Regions from separate parts of the Endozoicomonas gorgoniicola genome, predicted to be linked through region 4. Evidence: predicted binding sites of a transcription regulator. Region 4 holds the regulator's gene; each other region holds the start of a gene.
What was found. The regulator LexA, encoded in region 4, represses DNA repair genes until DNA is damaged. The targets are predictions, from matches to a motif close to TACTGTNTANNTANACAGTA.
Positions count from the first base shown of each region.

Region 1: the regulator LexA is predicted to act here: its motif matches at 1,365-1,384, upstream of dinB (DNA polymerase IV).
Region 2: the regulator LexA is predicted to act here: its motif matches at 1,200-1,219, upstream of recN (DNA repair protein RecN).
Region 3: the regulator LexA is predicted to act here: its motif matches at 1,998-2,017, upstream of NX722_RS15075 (LexA family protein).

Region 1 is NZ_JAPFCC010000001.1:995,342-998,552, reverse strand. It holds gene NX722_RS04600 (DUF2721 domain-containing protein) at 1-87, opposite strand, end outside; gene dinB (DNA polymerase IV) at 175-1,296, opposite strand; gene NX722_RS04590 (lysophospholipid acyltransferase family protein) at 1,672-2,316, shown strand; gene NX722_RS04585 (response regulator transcription factor) at 2,414-3,136, shown strand; gene NX722_RS04580 (PAS domain-containing hybrid sensor histidine kinase/response regulator) at 3,118-3,211, opposite strand, start outside.
Region 2 is NZ_JAPFCC010000001.1:5,871,181-5,874,391, forward strand. It holds gene recN (DNA repair protein RecN) at 1-1,172, opposite strand, end outside; gene grpE (nucleotide exchange factor GrpE) at 1,397-1,996, shown strand; gene dnaK (molecular chaperone DnaK) at 2,231-3,211, shown strand, end outside.
Region 3 is NZ_JAPFCC010000001.1:3,254,576-3,257,786, forward strand. It holds gene NX722_RS15065 (hypothetical protein) at 1-105, opposite strand, end outside; gene NX722_RS15070 (Y-family DNA polymerase) at 271-1,554, opposite strand; gene NX722_RS15075 (LexA family protein) at 1,554-1,985, opposite strand; gene NX722_RS15080 (YjjW family glycine radical enzyme activase) at 2,227-3,093, opposite strand; gene NX722_RS15085 (YjjI family glycine radical enzyme) at 3,059-3,211, opposite strand, start outside.
Region 4 is NZ_JAPFCC010000001.1:2,261,645-2,264,855, forward strand. It holds gene NX722_RS10340 (L,D-transpeptidase) at 1-207, opposite strand, end outside; gene NX722_RS10345 (TetR/AcrR family transcriptional regulator) at 271-897, opposite strand; gene lexA (transcriptional repressor LexA) at 1,063-1,662, shown strand; gene NX722_RS10355 (hypothetical protein) at 1,687-2,100, shown strand; gene NX722_RS10360 (nucleoside/nucleotide kinase family protein) at 2,123-2,368, opposite strand; gene NX722_RS10365 (DUF6586 family protein) at 2,503-2,988, opposite strand; gene topA (type I DNA topoisomerase) at 3,087-3,211, opposite strand, start outside.

The sequences.
Region 1 (3,211 bases), 1.3 Mb from region 4:
AAGCGCCAGAAATTTGTTGGTGTAAGAGAGAAATAGCAGGGAAATTGCCGGAAACAACAAAGCTGGCGTGGTAAGGGTCAACTGCATAAAACAACCAGTAAGGACAAATAAAAAAAACCATTATTTCGATATATACCTGGCTGTCAAATCATTTCAAACAGCTTCTCATACCAGTCAAAGCCCGGGTCGTTTCCGCTCAAACAGTTCCAGTTGCAAAAATCGTTCTGGCGCACGCAGGTCAATCAGCCGCACCCCCAGCCCCAGCAACCGAACCGGCTTATTACCCCGCTCCCATGCCCTGACCATCAGGGTTTTGAAATGTTCTTCAGCATCCAGGTCATCCCGATCAGGAATCTCTTCCAGCGTCGTCTGGTTGAAGTCTGAAAATTTAACTTTTACAAAGCGTTTCTGCACAGCGTATTCAGAATTGATCCCGGAAAATCGCTGCGCCAGATCATCCAGCAGAGGCTTTACCTTAGCGACAATATCAGCCTCATCCAGAAGATCAGTGTCGTAGGTATGTTCAACCGAAAGGGATTTACGCCGCCGCCCGGTTTCCACCGGACGCTCATCCACTCCACGAGCCATCTCCCAGAGGCGCTCGCCAAAAGTGCCGAACCAGCGACATAGCTCCAGGGGAGAATACTGTCGTAGCTGACCACAGGTAAAAATACCTTTATTGTTCATTTTTTCAGTGGTTACTTTACCAACGCCGTGTATCCGCTCAACCGGAAGTTCAAAGACAAAGTCCTCAACATCTGTGGGCGGGATTACAAATAAACCATTTGGTTTATTCCAGTCGCTGGCTATTTTGGCAAGAAATTTATTGGGTGCAGCGCCTACAGAAACCGTTATACCCACCTCCTCCCTGACCGCCCGCATAATGTCCTGTGCCATGAGTGTGGCACTGCCTTTGCACAACTGAACACCGGTGACATCCAGATAGGCTTCATCAAGCGACAGAGGTTCGATAAGTGAGGTATAGCGCTGAAAGATGTCGTGCATCTTCTTCGAAGCTTCTTTATAGAGTTCAAATCGTGGAGGAATAATTTTTAGCTCTGGGCATAACCTGATGGCCTGAAATGACGCCATGGCAGAGCGAACTCCCGCCTCTCTGGCAGCGTAACTGCAGGTGGCGATTACTCCACGTCGCTCTGGCCTGCCACCAACGGCAAAAGCCTTTCCTTTTAACGAACTATCTTCACGCTCTTCTACCGAGCAGTAAAATGCATCTGCATCTACGTGCAGAATTTTACGATTTTCTCCAGGTATTGAAGTAGAAAGCTGATCAGACATAACAGGTCAGTTACACAACAGGTTCATTACATCTATGTTACTGATTCATTGGCTTAATACGCAAGAAAAACTGTTTTTTTATACAGTGTAAAATGCCTGCTCAGACAATCATGGAACAAAAGTATTTATTTTTGGCAATAGCCACTTCCCCGTATTCCCATGTTATCCAGAAAGGCGTTGAATGCGCTCCAATGACTTCATTGCCGGGTCAGAAGACCATCATTTATCCAAAGCCCGATGGTGACTCAGGCAGGTTCCTTTACCGAGCCATTCCTCATAAGTGTGCTGAGTCAGTGTACTTATGAGGAATGCCTCATAACCCTTGTTGTTTAAACAACATTGCTATTTTCCAACGAGAGAATCACGGCACTGCAAATGCGCTTTACGATTTTCAATACACCGGTTATTCACCCGTTATGTGTCCTGATTGCCAGACTGGGACTGTTTTTGTCCGGCTGGAAAGTGGAAGGTAAAAAGCCCAAGGCACCAAGGTTTATCCTTATCGCTGCACCACACACCAGCAACTGGGACTTTTTCTATGGTATTGCCATTGGCCTGTGTACCGGCGTCCACTGCTACTGGACGGGCAAATCCAGCCTGTTCTGGGGGCCTTTTGGACCCATCATGCGCTGGCTGGGTGGCATTGCCGTCGACCGAACAAAGCCGAAAAGCATGGTAGAGCAGACGGTTTGTGCCTTCAAAGGCAACAAACAGCTGCGTCTGGTCATCTGCCCGGAAGGCACTCGTGCCAAAGGGGATCGCTGGCGCACCGGTTTTTATCATGTGGCTAAAAACGCCAATATCCCCATTATCCTGGGGTATCTGGATTTCAAACGCAAAGCAGGCGGCTTTGGTCCAATAGTGAAACCGACCGACAACATGGAAAAAGACCTGTGTGAAATTCAGGCGTTCTATGAGGGGATTACTGGCAAGTTCCCGGAACGCTTTAGTCCGGTACAATCCAAAAGCTGCTGCACCCAATACTCTGACACGCCAGCAAAAGTTTTGATCGCAAAGTAATTCTATTGCCGTTTTCGTAACCGCAAATTATGAAAACGGCATTTTCATAGCAAACTAGCGCTTTACACTCCTCTGACAAGATGGCAATCTCAATGGTATGGAACACACCATAATAATTGCTGACGATCACCCCCTGTTCCGGGCTGCAATGCAGGCTGCGTTACGACAAGGGCTGGTAAATCCTGAGATACACGAGGCAGGCTCGATAGCGGCGCTACAGTCGGTGCTGGGACAGGTTCCAAGCCCTGATCTTATCCTGCTTGATCTGCACATGCCCGGCGCTCATGGCTTATCTGGCCTTATCTTTCTTCGGGGACACTACCCCGAGGTGCCGGTTGCCATTGTTTCAGCCTCCGACGACCAGCAGGTCATCCGGCGCGCCATGCAACACGGTGCTAACGGTTTCATTCCAAAATCCGCACCACTGGATACCCTGAAAGAAGCAATCGCCAGAATACTGGATGGCGAAGTCTGGCTTCCCGACAATATGGCAAATATCGCCACACAGCAGGAAACGCCGGATATCGAACAAAAGCTCGCCTCCCTGACTCCGCAGCAGTTCCGGGTTCTGGGCATGATCAGTGAAGGCCTGCTGAACAAGCAGATCGCTTACGATCTGGAAGTGTCAGAAGCCACGATCAAGGCTCACGTTACCGCCATTTTCAAAAAACTGGGGGTTCGTAACCGCACCCAGGCGGTTATTGCCATGAAAGAGCTGGAAATTGATCAACCCGGTAGCGACTCACCCAACGACTCACCCAACGAGTCTCCTAACGAGTCGCCCAACGGGTCGAATAATAATCAGGCTTCTGATGTTTGAGCGACAGATGTCAGCAACGCCCTGAGAGCTGCCGGTTTAACCGGCTTACTGAGAAAACGGATTCCCAGCTCCAGA
Region 2 (3,211 bases), 3.6 Mb from region 4:
CCCCGGGGCATTCCCAGCAGGCTCATGCGTGCAATAACCTGCTTTTCCAGTTTACGGGCTGCTTTCTGGCGACGTTCAGACAGCTTTTCTGCCTTGGCCTGATACTTGTGTTTGAGTTCGTCCAGTTTGCTTTGCAGGGAGTCTGCGTGTTCATCGCTGAACTGTATTTTTTCCAGTTCACTGGCAAGTGACAGTTGTTTGCCCAGCAGTTCATCGGGTTGAACGCGGTGCTTTCTGGCCAGGTCATATATGGCACTGAGTCGCTCATCCACTTCCTGCATACGTTGCGGGTCGGCATCAAAGTGGTCAATAAAATGATTCAGCTCGCCTACGGCTTCTTCTACCTGAATATGGGCAGATGAAAGCATCTCCATGGTGCTGTTGATGGCTGGGTGGTCAACGGAGAGATCGCCGAGTAGATGCATACAGTGAGTGAGTTGCTGAAGCAGGTTGCCTGCATCGCTGTCGGAACAGATATGGTTGATTTGATGGCAGGCTGACAGCGTGGCTTCAGCATGGGTGAGTTGCTGCAGTTCTTTTTCCAGCCCGGAGAGTTCCCCTTCCTGCAACGATAGCTGTTCAAACTCTTCCAGTTGATAGGTCAGTAGCTGGATGCGTTCGTGCTGTTCCTGCTGGCTGCTGAGCAGTTCGTCCAGTTCTGTCTGTAAACGATTGTGCTGGTGGGCAATAAAGGCGACGTCTGTTGCCAGTTTGCGGGTATTGGCATAATCGTCCAGCAGAAGGCGATGACTGTTCTTTTTAAGCAGGGATTGCGATTCATGCTGACCATGAATATCGACCAGTAACTCACCGATGCCGCGCAGGTCCGAGAGAGGAGACAGGGTGCCGTTGATATAAGCTCTGGAACGACCTTCCTTCGTTATGACCCGGCGCAGAATGCATTCATTGTCGCTGAGCAGTTCCTTGTTTTCCAGCCATTTAATGGCATCCGGACAGAGGGTCAGGTCAAAGCAGGCGTGAATTTCAGCCCGGTCAGCGCCTGTACGGACGCATTCCGGGTCGGCGCGGTCGCCGGTGGCCAGTCCCAGGGCGTCGAGCATAATGGATTTACCCGCACCGGTTTCGCCGGTAATAACGGTCATGCCGGATTCAATATCCAGGTCAAGTTGGTCAACGATGGCGAAATTGCTGATAGACAGTTGAGTCAGCATAACGGCTTCCGGAGGCTGCTTTAGTATAACTGTTTATATATACAGTAACCTGAAGTCGTTGCGGCGTAAAGGCTTGGGACAAAAAGATTTTCAGGGATAAAGGTTCAGAACAGGACGGCATCGTAATCCATTGGCAAAAAACTTCCTGCCTCCTCTTGAAACTCCCAAAGCCAGCCCCATATAACCCATCAGTAAAAGATTTGACTCCCAACCGGAGATTCGGAATGACAGTTGAAAACGGTAAGCCTGAAGAACAGGTATCTGAAGAAGCAGTAGCAGCTGAGCATGAAACAGTAGAAGAGTTCGTGCTTAACGAAGAAGGTGGTGTGCCTCTTGGTGATGAAGCAGAACAGGCTGCGGACAGCAAGCTGCAACAGCAGGTTGAAACCCTGACCGAACAACTGGCACAGGCTAAAGACCAGACCCTGCGCGCCCACGCTGAAATGCAGAATATCAAACGCCGCTCTCAGCAGGATGTTGAAAAAGCCCACAAGTTTGCCCTGGAGAAGTTTGTCGACTCCCTGATCCCGGTGGTAGACAGCCTGGAGAAAGGCATTGAAAGTGCCGAACAGGCGGAAGGCAGTCATGAAGGTATCATTGAAGGTATGAACCTGACCCTGAAGCAGTTCCTGTCTTCCCTGGAAAAGTCAGGTGTAAAACAGGTCGATCCGGCTGGTCAGCCATTTGACCCGAATTTCCATCAGGCCATGTCCATGGTGCCTAATCCGGATATGGAACCAAACACTGTCATGGATGTTTTCCAGAAAGGCTACACCTTGAATGACCGCCTGGTTCGTCCGGCGATGGTGGTTGTTTCCAAGTAGCAGTTATTTAGAGCAGCTATTAAAAATTGAAAAAAAGTCTGTATCGGACACTTGAAAAAAAATTGGGCGATCCCATATAGCAAAGCGAAGGCCATCGACCTCCGGATCATCAAAACGCTTTACCGGCTTCTGATCGGGTAAAGCACACAGGATGACAACGGCAGATGGCAAACCGGATTTAAACAGTTTTCAAAAATTTAACGCTCTGATTTCAGAGTACTGGAGATAACCATCATGGGTAAAATTATCGGTATTGACCTGGGTACAACAAACTCCTGTGTATCCATTCTGGACGGCGAAAAAGCCAAGGTTCTGGAAAACGCTGAAGGTGGTCGCACTACTCCTTCCATCATCGCTTTTGCGGATGAAGGTGAAATTCTGGTAGGTCAGCCAGCCAAGCGTCAGGCCGTTACCAACCCTGATAACACCCTGTTTGCCATCAAGCGTCTGATCGGCCGTCGTTATAAAGATAACGTGGTTCAGAAAGACATCGAGATGGTGCCTTACAAAATCGTTGAAGCCGACAACGGCGATGCGTGGGTAGAAATTAAGGGCGACAAGAAAGCACCGCCTCAGATTTCTGCTGAAATCCTGAAAAAAATGAAGAAGACCGCTGAAGACTACCTGGGTGAGTCTGTATCTGAAGCAGTCATCACTGTGCCAGCGTACTTCAACGATTCTCAGCGTCAGGCCACCAAAGATGCTGGCCGCATCGCGGGTCTGGACGTTAAGCGAATCATCAACGAGCCAACCGCTGCGGCACTGGCTTACGGTATGGATAAGCGTAAAGGCGACCAGACCATCGCGGTTTATGACCTGGGTGGCGGTACTTTCGACGTATCCATCATTGAAATTGCCGACGTAGACGGCGAACACCAGTTTGAAGTACTGGCGACCAACGGTGACACGTTCCTGGGTGGTGAAGACTTCGACCTGCGTCTGATCGACTATCTGGCAGAAGAGTTCAAGAAAGACCAGGGTATCGACCTGAAAGGCGACCCTCTGGCGATGCAGCGTCTGAAAGAAGCGGCTGAAAAAGCGAAGATCGAATTGTCTTCCGCACAGCAGACCGACGTAAACCTGCCATACATCACGGCTGACGCAACCGGTCCTAAGCACCTGAACGTTAAAGTAACCCGTTCCAAGCTGGAATCTCTGGTAGAAGATCTGGTTCAGCGCTCTCTGGAGCCATGCCGCATTGCAATGAAAGACTCC
Region 3 (3,211 bases), 990 kb from region 4:
CGAGAAAGGCTCAGTGATTTCTACCATGATATCGTATGGTTTGCAGTAGGTGACTTTTCCCTGAACAAGGGTTTCATCAATATAGAAGGAAAGTATCTGAGGCATGATTCGATCTCCTGTTTAGCGATATTTGTTAAGCGCCTGCAAGTGGGAATAAATGAGCGCTACACATTTATTTTAGAAGCCCCGAACTGAGTGTCAAATCTATCCGCTCTATCCTGATAGCAAGGGTTGTAAAGGATTGCGATGATGACGAGCATGCAAATATTACTACTTGGCACCCACCGTCATAATATCACTCCACCTCGTCGTGTATTTTGGACTCAACGATTGCTGGCTCATGCACCAGCCTGCGGGCTGAAAACCAATGGATGCCGGTTTCAGCGTCTGTTGCCCAAATCGTTGATTAACCGCATCCAGTACCTTCATTATTTCACTGGCTTCAGGCAGGCTGTTCATACTCAGCAAGTCACCCTGAAAACTCTGGCTGCCGCACAGGTCAAGCAACATAAAGCCTGCTTTTTTGTACACGTAGCCTTGCTGATAGAGTGCGTCTAATGCAGGAGTAATCTGCTGTAACCAGAGACGAGTGTCATTGGTTCGGCTGGGTGCTACTAAACGAATGCTTTGGCAATATTGAGGCGCTTCTTTAAAGGGATCGGTACGAATAAAGACAACGGCTTCACGGGCAAACTTCTGTTGTGAGCGCAGCTTTTCACAGGCTCGGGTGGCAAAGCTGGACAGTGCGGAATGTAAATCGCTTTTTTCTGTGACCCTGCCACCAAAACTGCGGGAGCAGATAATCTGATGTTTATTGCCAGTGTTTTCGTCTTCTCTGGGAATACAGCTTTCCCCCTGAAGCTCACAGACAGTGCGTTCCAGTACCACAGAATAATGTTTTTTAATCCAGCTTCGTTGGCATTTGACCAGGTCTGCCGCTGTGTGAATGCCTTGCCGTTGCAGGCGCTGGCTGATTTTTCGCCCTACACCCCAGACTTCGCCTACCGGCGTGATCGCCATTAAACGTTGCTGTCGTTTGGAGTCCGTTAAGTCCACCACACCACCGGTAGCTCGATATTTTTTCGCGGCATAGTTGGCGAGTTTGGCGAGGGTTTTGGTGGTGGAAATGCCGACGCCGATGGGCAGTCCTGTCCACTGCTGTACCCGCTGTTTTATCTGTTGCCCCATCATCAATAGCTGTTCTTTCGGGAAGCCCGCCAAGTCCACAAACGCCTCATCGATGGAATACACCTCTACGTCCGGGCTGAACTGCTCCAGCACCCACATAAAGCGGGAAGACATATCACCATAAAGGGTGTAGTTGGAGCTTTTCAGAACAATGGCACCCTGTTCAACCAGATGCCTGACCTTAAAGGCAGGCGTTCCCATCTTCACGCCCAATGCTTTGAGTTCAGGGGTTCGGGCGACAATGCAACCATCATTATTACTGAGTACACCTAAAGGGATATTCAACAGAGTCGGATCAAACACACGTTCACAAGAACAATAAAACGAATTGGCATCACAGAGTGCGATGACCTTGTCGCTGCCCATTACGACCGCAACTCATGAATAACCTGTGTAACCACGCCCCATACATCGAGCTCCTGTTCTGCCGTTAATCGTACCGGGGGATAATCGGGGTGTTCCGAATGCAGTTCGGCTTTCTTATTGTTCAGCTTCAGACGTTTAACCAGCAGTTCGCCGTCCAGCAAGGCGATGACAATATCTCCGGAACGGGCGGTCAGGGAACGATCAATTATCAGCAGGTCGCCGTCATGAATGCCCGCACCTATCATCGAATTACCCTGAGCCCGGGCAAAAAAGGTTGCGGCCGGATGCTGAACCAGAAGCTGGTCAAGGGATAGCCGGTCTTCCAGATAATCCGCCGCAGGGCTGGGAAAACCACAGGCAACAGGGCTTTGGTAAAAGGGAAAGGATGTTTTCCCAGACGGGGGTTGCAATAGTTTTGGTGTTATAATCATGCTTTTATCGTATACTGTACATAGATACAGTATACGATAAATTCACAACCCTGTTGCTGTCAACTCGCTCCCGATCTGTTTATGAACACCAGCAGCCACCCCTTCATTCAAAGGCAAGCCTGGTTCCGGTTTTACTCAGGAACTACTGAAAAAGTTGAAATTACCAGATCAGAGTGTTTCTAGCCTGCCCTCCCGGGTCTGAACTAATACCAGGTGCACCAACTTCTGGGTGCATTTTTTATCACCTATTTATTGACTGAAGATACAGTGCTTTCTTTTCCTCAGATAGTGACAGCCAGTCAATAGCTTCACCTTTTACCGCTTTATTACTGAATGCATTTACCTTGATATTAATGTTTGTATTGAGTGATGACAGATAATCTTTTACTGCCATCTTCTCCTCAGCTGTATCATTAATGTTTGGTATTATCAGCAATCTGACCTCTATCAACTTACTCACTGAAGCCAGATATTCAATCGTCTGAAAAACCCTGAAGTTATCTCTTCCCGTCAGCCATTTATGTAGGTCAGCATCCATCGCTTTAAGGTCGATCATAGCGCCATCCATTACAGGCAGTACAGACTTCCAGGCCGATAGCGGCAAGTAGCCATTACTATCGATCAAACAGGTTAAATGATTTAAAGCTGAGTCATTTTTAACAGCGGTAAAGAAAGCTTTCACAAACTTCAACTGAACCGTCGCTTCACCGCCTGAAAGGGTAATGCCATCAATAAAAGGCGACGCCACTCTAATCTGCTGTAGCAACTCCTCAACCGTTTTCTCTTCAACCATTGGGGAGCTGTTAACCGGACAAATATCAAGGCACTGATCACAACTTTCACACTGCCTGCTATTCCAACTAATTTTACCGTCATTTAAACTCAGTGCTTCCGAAGGGCACTGCTCAACACAATCACCACAGTGATTGCAGAAATTGATGGTTTGAGGGTTGTGGCAGTTTTTGCAGTTAAAATTGCAACCCTGCAGGAAGATTACAAACCTGTTTCCCGGCCCGTCAACACAGGAAAATGGTATCACCTTGCTGATCAGGCCGGAAACAGTCGTTCTGCCATTACTCACCCATGGCAACCCAAGGCTGAAACTCATTACTGATAACCCGTGATTTTCTGTCAAGAATGCCACAGTTCTCTGCAGCCTCAGCACCAAATACAGTACTGTTTATTCTGGACCCTTCTTCTTTGTGCTTTTTAATATCGGAACGACG
Region 4 (3,211 bases):
ACGACGACTTTCAAATACGGCATGTTGTGGCAGGCCGCCCCCGATTTTGGCACGAACAACATGCCGGCCCAGGGGAGTTTGCCAGCTGCCTTCCTGCTGGCCTGTACCTTTACTGGCTGTAGACACCGGGTAATGAACCCACTGACCATCATCCTGAATCAGAATCAGTTCCTGACTGGGAATATGAACCGTTATATGCACAATCATTCAGCCTTTTTTTAACACTATCCGGTTATCGGCATAACCAGACTATCAATCCAGTGTGTGATATCAGGTATGCGCTCGCAGACCTGCCGCCATAAAAGGTACCATGCGGCGCAGGATCGTCACCATAGAATCTTCTATCGCGAAATCGCGTCTGGCAATAGACTGCAGGGTTTCCACACCAGACATAGTAAAAACAGCAGAGCCCAGGATAAAGTAGGTACGCCAGAACATCTCGGCAGGTGGTAATGTCGGACAGGCACTTTTCAGTAACAGATAGTAGCGGTGAAAAGCTTTGCCATAAGCTTCTGTCAGATAGTGTTTAAGGTGTCCCTGGTTCTGACTGTAGGCAAGCCCTAACAGTTTCATAAAGGTCGACAGGTCATCATTATGTCGCGGCTGTACCGCTATGATCTGGTCAACCAGCAGGTTAAGCACAGCCTCCAGTTCAGGCGGCTCATCATCATCCAGAGCATCCAGACTGTTCTGCAGGTTGGCTGCAAATGGGTCAAGGTAACGGGCAAACACTGCCTGAATCAGGACTTTCTTTGACCCAAAGTGATAATTGACCGCTGCAAGGTTAACCCCGGCTTTGCCCGTAATCGATCTTAGCGAAGTTTCCGCAAAGCCATGTTCAGCGAAGAGCGCTTCCGCCGTATCAAGAATTTTTGTAACCGTATCTCCCTGTCCCATGCCTGTACTCTCCGAGTTTTAAACAGCTGTTTAATACTTTCGTTTTAAACATAATCGCTGTCAAGAAAATAGACCGAAACAGATACGATCAGTGATATACAGCTTGAAACAGCAGATTTACTGTATATAATTACAGTCACTGTATAAAAAAACAGATTAACCACCATGATTAAGCTCACCAAAAGACAGTCTGAAATACTGGAACTCATCAAATCTCATATCGAAAGTACTGGCTTCCCACCAACACGGGCCGAGATTGCCAAAACATTCGGTTTCCGCTCCCCTAATGCTGCCGAAGAACACCTGCGAGCCCTGGCGCGAAAAGGCGCTATTGAGATGACCCCCGGAGCGTCCCGTGGCATTCGTATTCCTGATACGGTCAATACCGACGGTCTTCCGGTGGTTGGTCAGGTGGCTGCCGGTAGTCCGATTCTGGCGCAGGAACACATTGAAAACCACCTGCAACTCAAAGGCGACTTTTTTACTCCCAGAGCTGACTTTCTGCTGCGTGTAAAAGGCATGAGTATGAAAGATATCGGCATTCTGGATGGTGATCTGCTTGCGGTTCACAAGACCACTGACGTGCGTAATGGTCAGGTAGTTGTGGCACGCATTGACGACGAAGTCACCGTAAAACGTTTTGAGAAAAAAAAGAACACCGTACTGCTGCACCCTGAAAACGAAGAGTTCGAAACCATTGTCGTTGATTTGACTCAGGACCTGTTTGCCATTGAAGGCTTGAGTGTCGGTGTAATCAGGCACTGATGTCATTCGTGGAGGAGGAAGTTTATGCGAACGCACACAGTCACTCATTCAAGGGAATCAGACCAGCCCAGAGTAAATGAATTGATTCTGTCCGGCCCTGCATGGCAATCAGGACTGTTTCTATCCCCAGTCCTGTCCAAACTGGCTAACGAAGAAGAACAGCGCTGGCTCACCCTGATCCTGTCTGACAACAATCCTAGCCAAACCATTAAGTGGCTAAAGTCAGAGGGTATCAGCAGCTGCAATGTCAGGGTACTCAACCGTGCCAGCCGCAAACAACCACTGGATCTCACATTCCAAGCGCTTGCCTGTGGCACCAGCCATACTGTGATCAGCTGGATAAACCAGATGGATCAGGAAGACCTTTCCAGGCTCGAAGATGCTGCCCGCAGCGGGCAGTGTAACTGCCTGACCATCAGAAGCAGGGATGCGGCCTGAAAGCTTGTGAGGAAAATGCGGGTCAGTGCAGCACCCGGTGTTCGCAGGTGTCGTCTTCATTCCGGTATGGGCTGGTAACCGCTGCCAGCTCCAGCATCCCGGCATCAAACATCGCTTTAGCCACCTGCAGATAGTCTTCCAGCAGGCATCTGTGAGCCTCGTCAGAAAACTTAAGGGTCAGCAGCGGTTCAACATCTGGTTCGTCACTGCGACGCAGTACGATTTCTCCCGTCCTGAGTTCAACAATTTCCAGAGGCGATGCAGACATAAAGATTCACTCCGTATTAACCGAGACAACAGACTGAATCATAAAAGTGAAAAATTCAAGTGGGTGACAGGAAGATAAATTAAAAATGAGAGACACGTCAAATTCTACCAATAACATTGATCAAACAGTGTTGACTACCATTCAAGGTTGAAATTCCGGAAATGTCCGACCAGATCTTTAAATCGCTTCAAACCGTCCTTTCCACCGTCTACAGTCAGAATGGCGTCATTACCCTCTCCTTCCTGATTGACCCACTGAATCAAGCCGTTGCCTTGTGGTAGCCCTTCATACTGGTAAGGAATAAAGAGATTCTGCCAGTATACTTCCAGCTGTTTTAACCAACCGTTATCTAAGAGGGCTTCCAACTGTGTAAACTCAGAAGCGGCTTCACCCTTCTCCCTGATCAGCGACAGGGCTTCAGTAAACGATGGCGCTACATCACACGAAACGCGATAGGATTCCAGGATTTCAGCCAGCAAAGATCGCCAGGCCAGTTGCAGCTGCAGTAGAAAACCTTCCCTGAAAGCGGGGGCTTCCTGATGCTCAGCCGACTCCCAGGCATTCAGTTGAATACGGGCAAAGTGTAACCTTTTATTGGTGTTTGCAGACCAGTCCGACATGATAATCCCTGTTTACACAAATCAACACGTTAATGAATGGCATCAGAAGAAAAAAAGCCTCCGTCAGTTGTGGCAGAGGCTTCGCAGGATCAGGACATTCAGGCTTTTTTAGCAGCACGCTTTTTAGTTTGCTTCTCAACCCACTTACCTTCCTCGAAGGTAGCGCTCCAGCCTGTTGCCTTTCCAGCCGTTTCTGACATCACGTACTGTTGTTTAGTCTTGC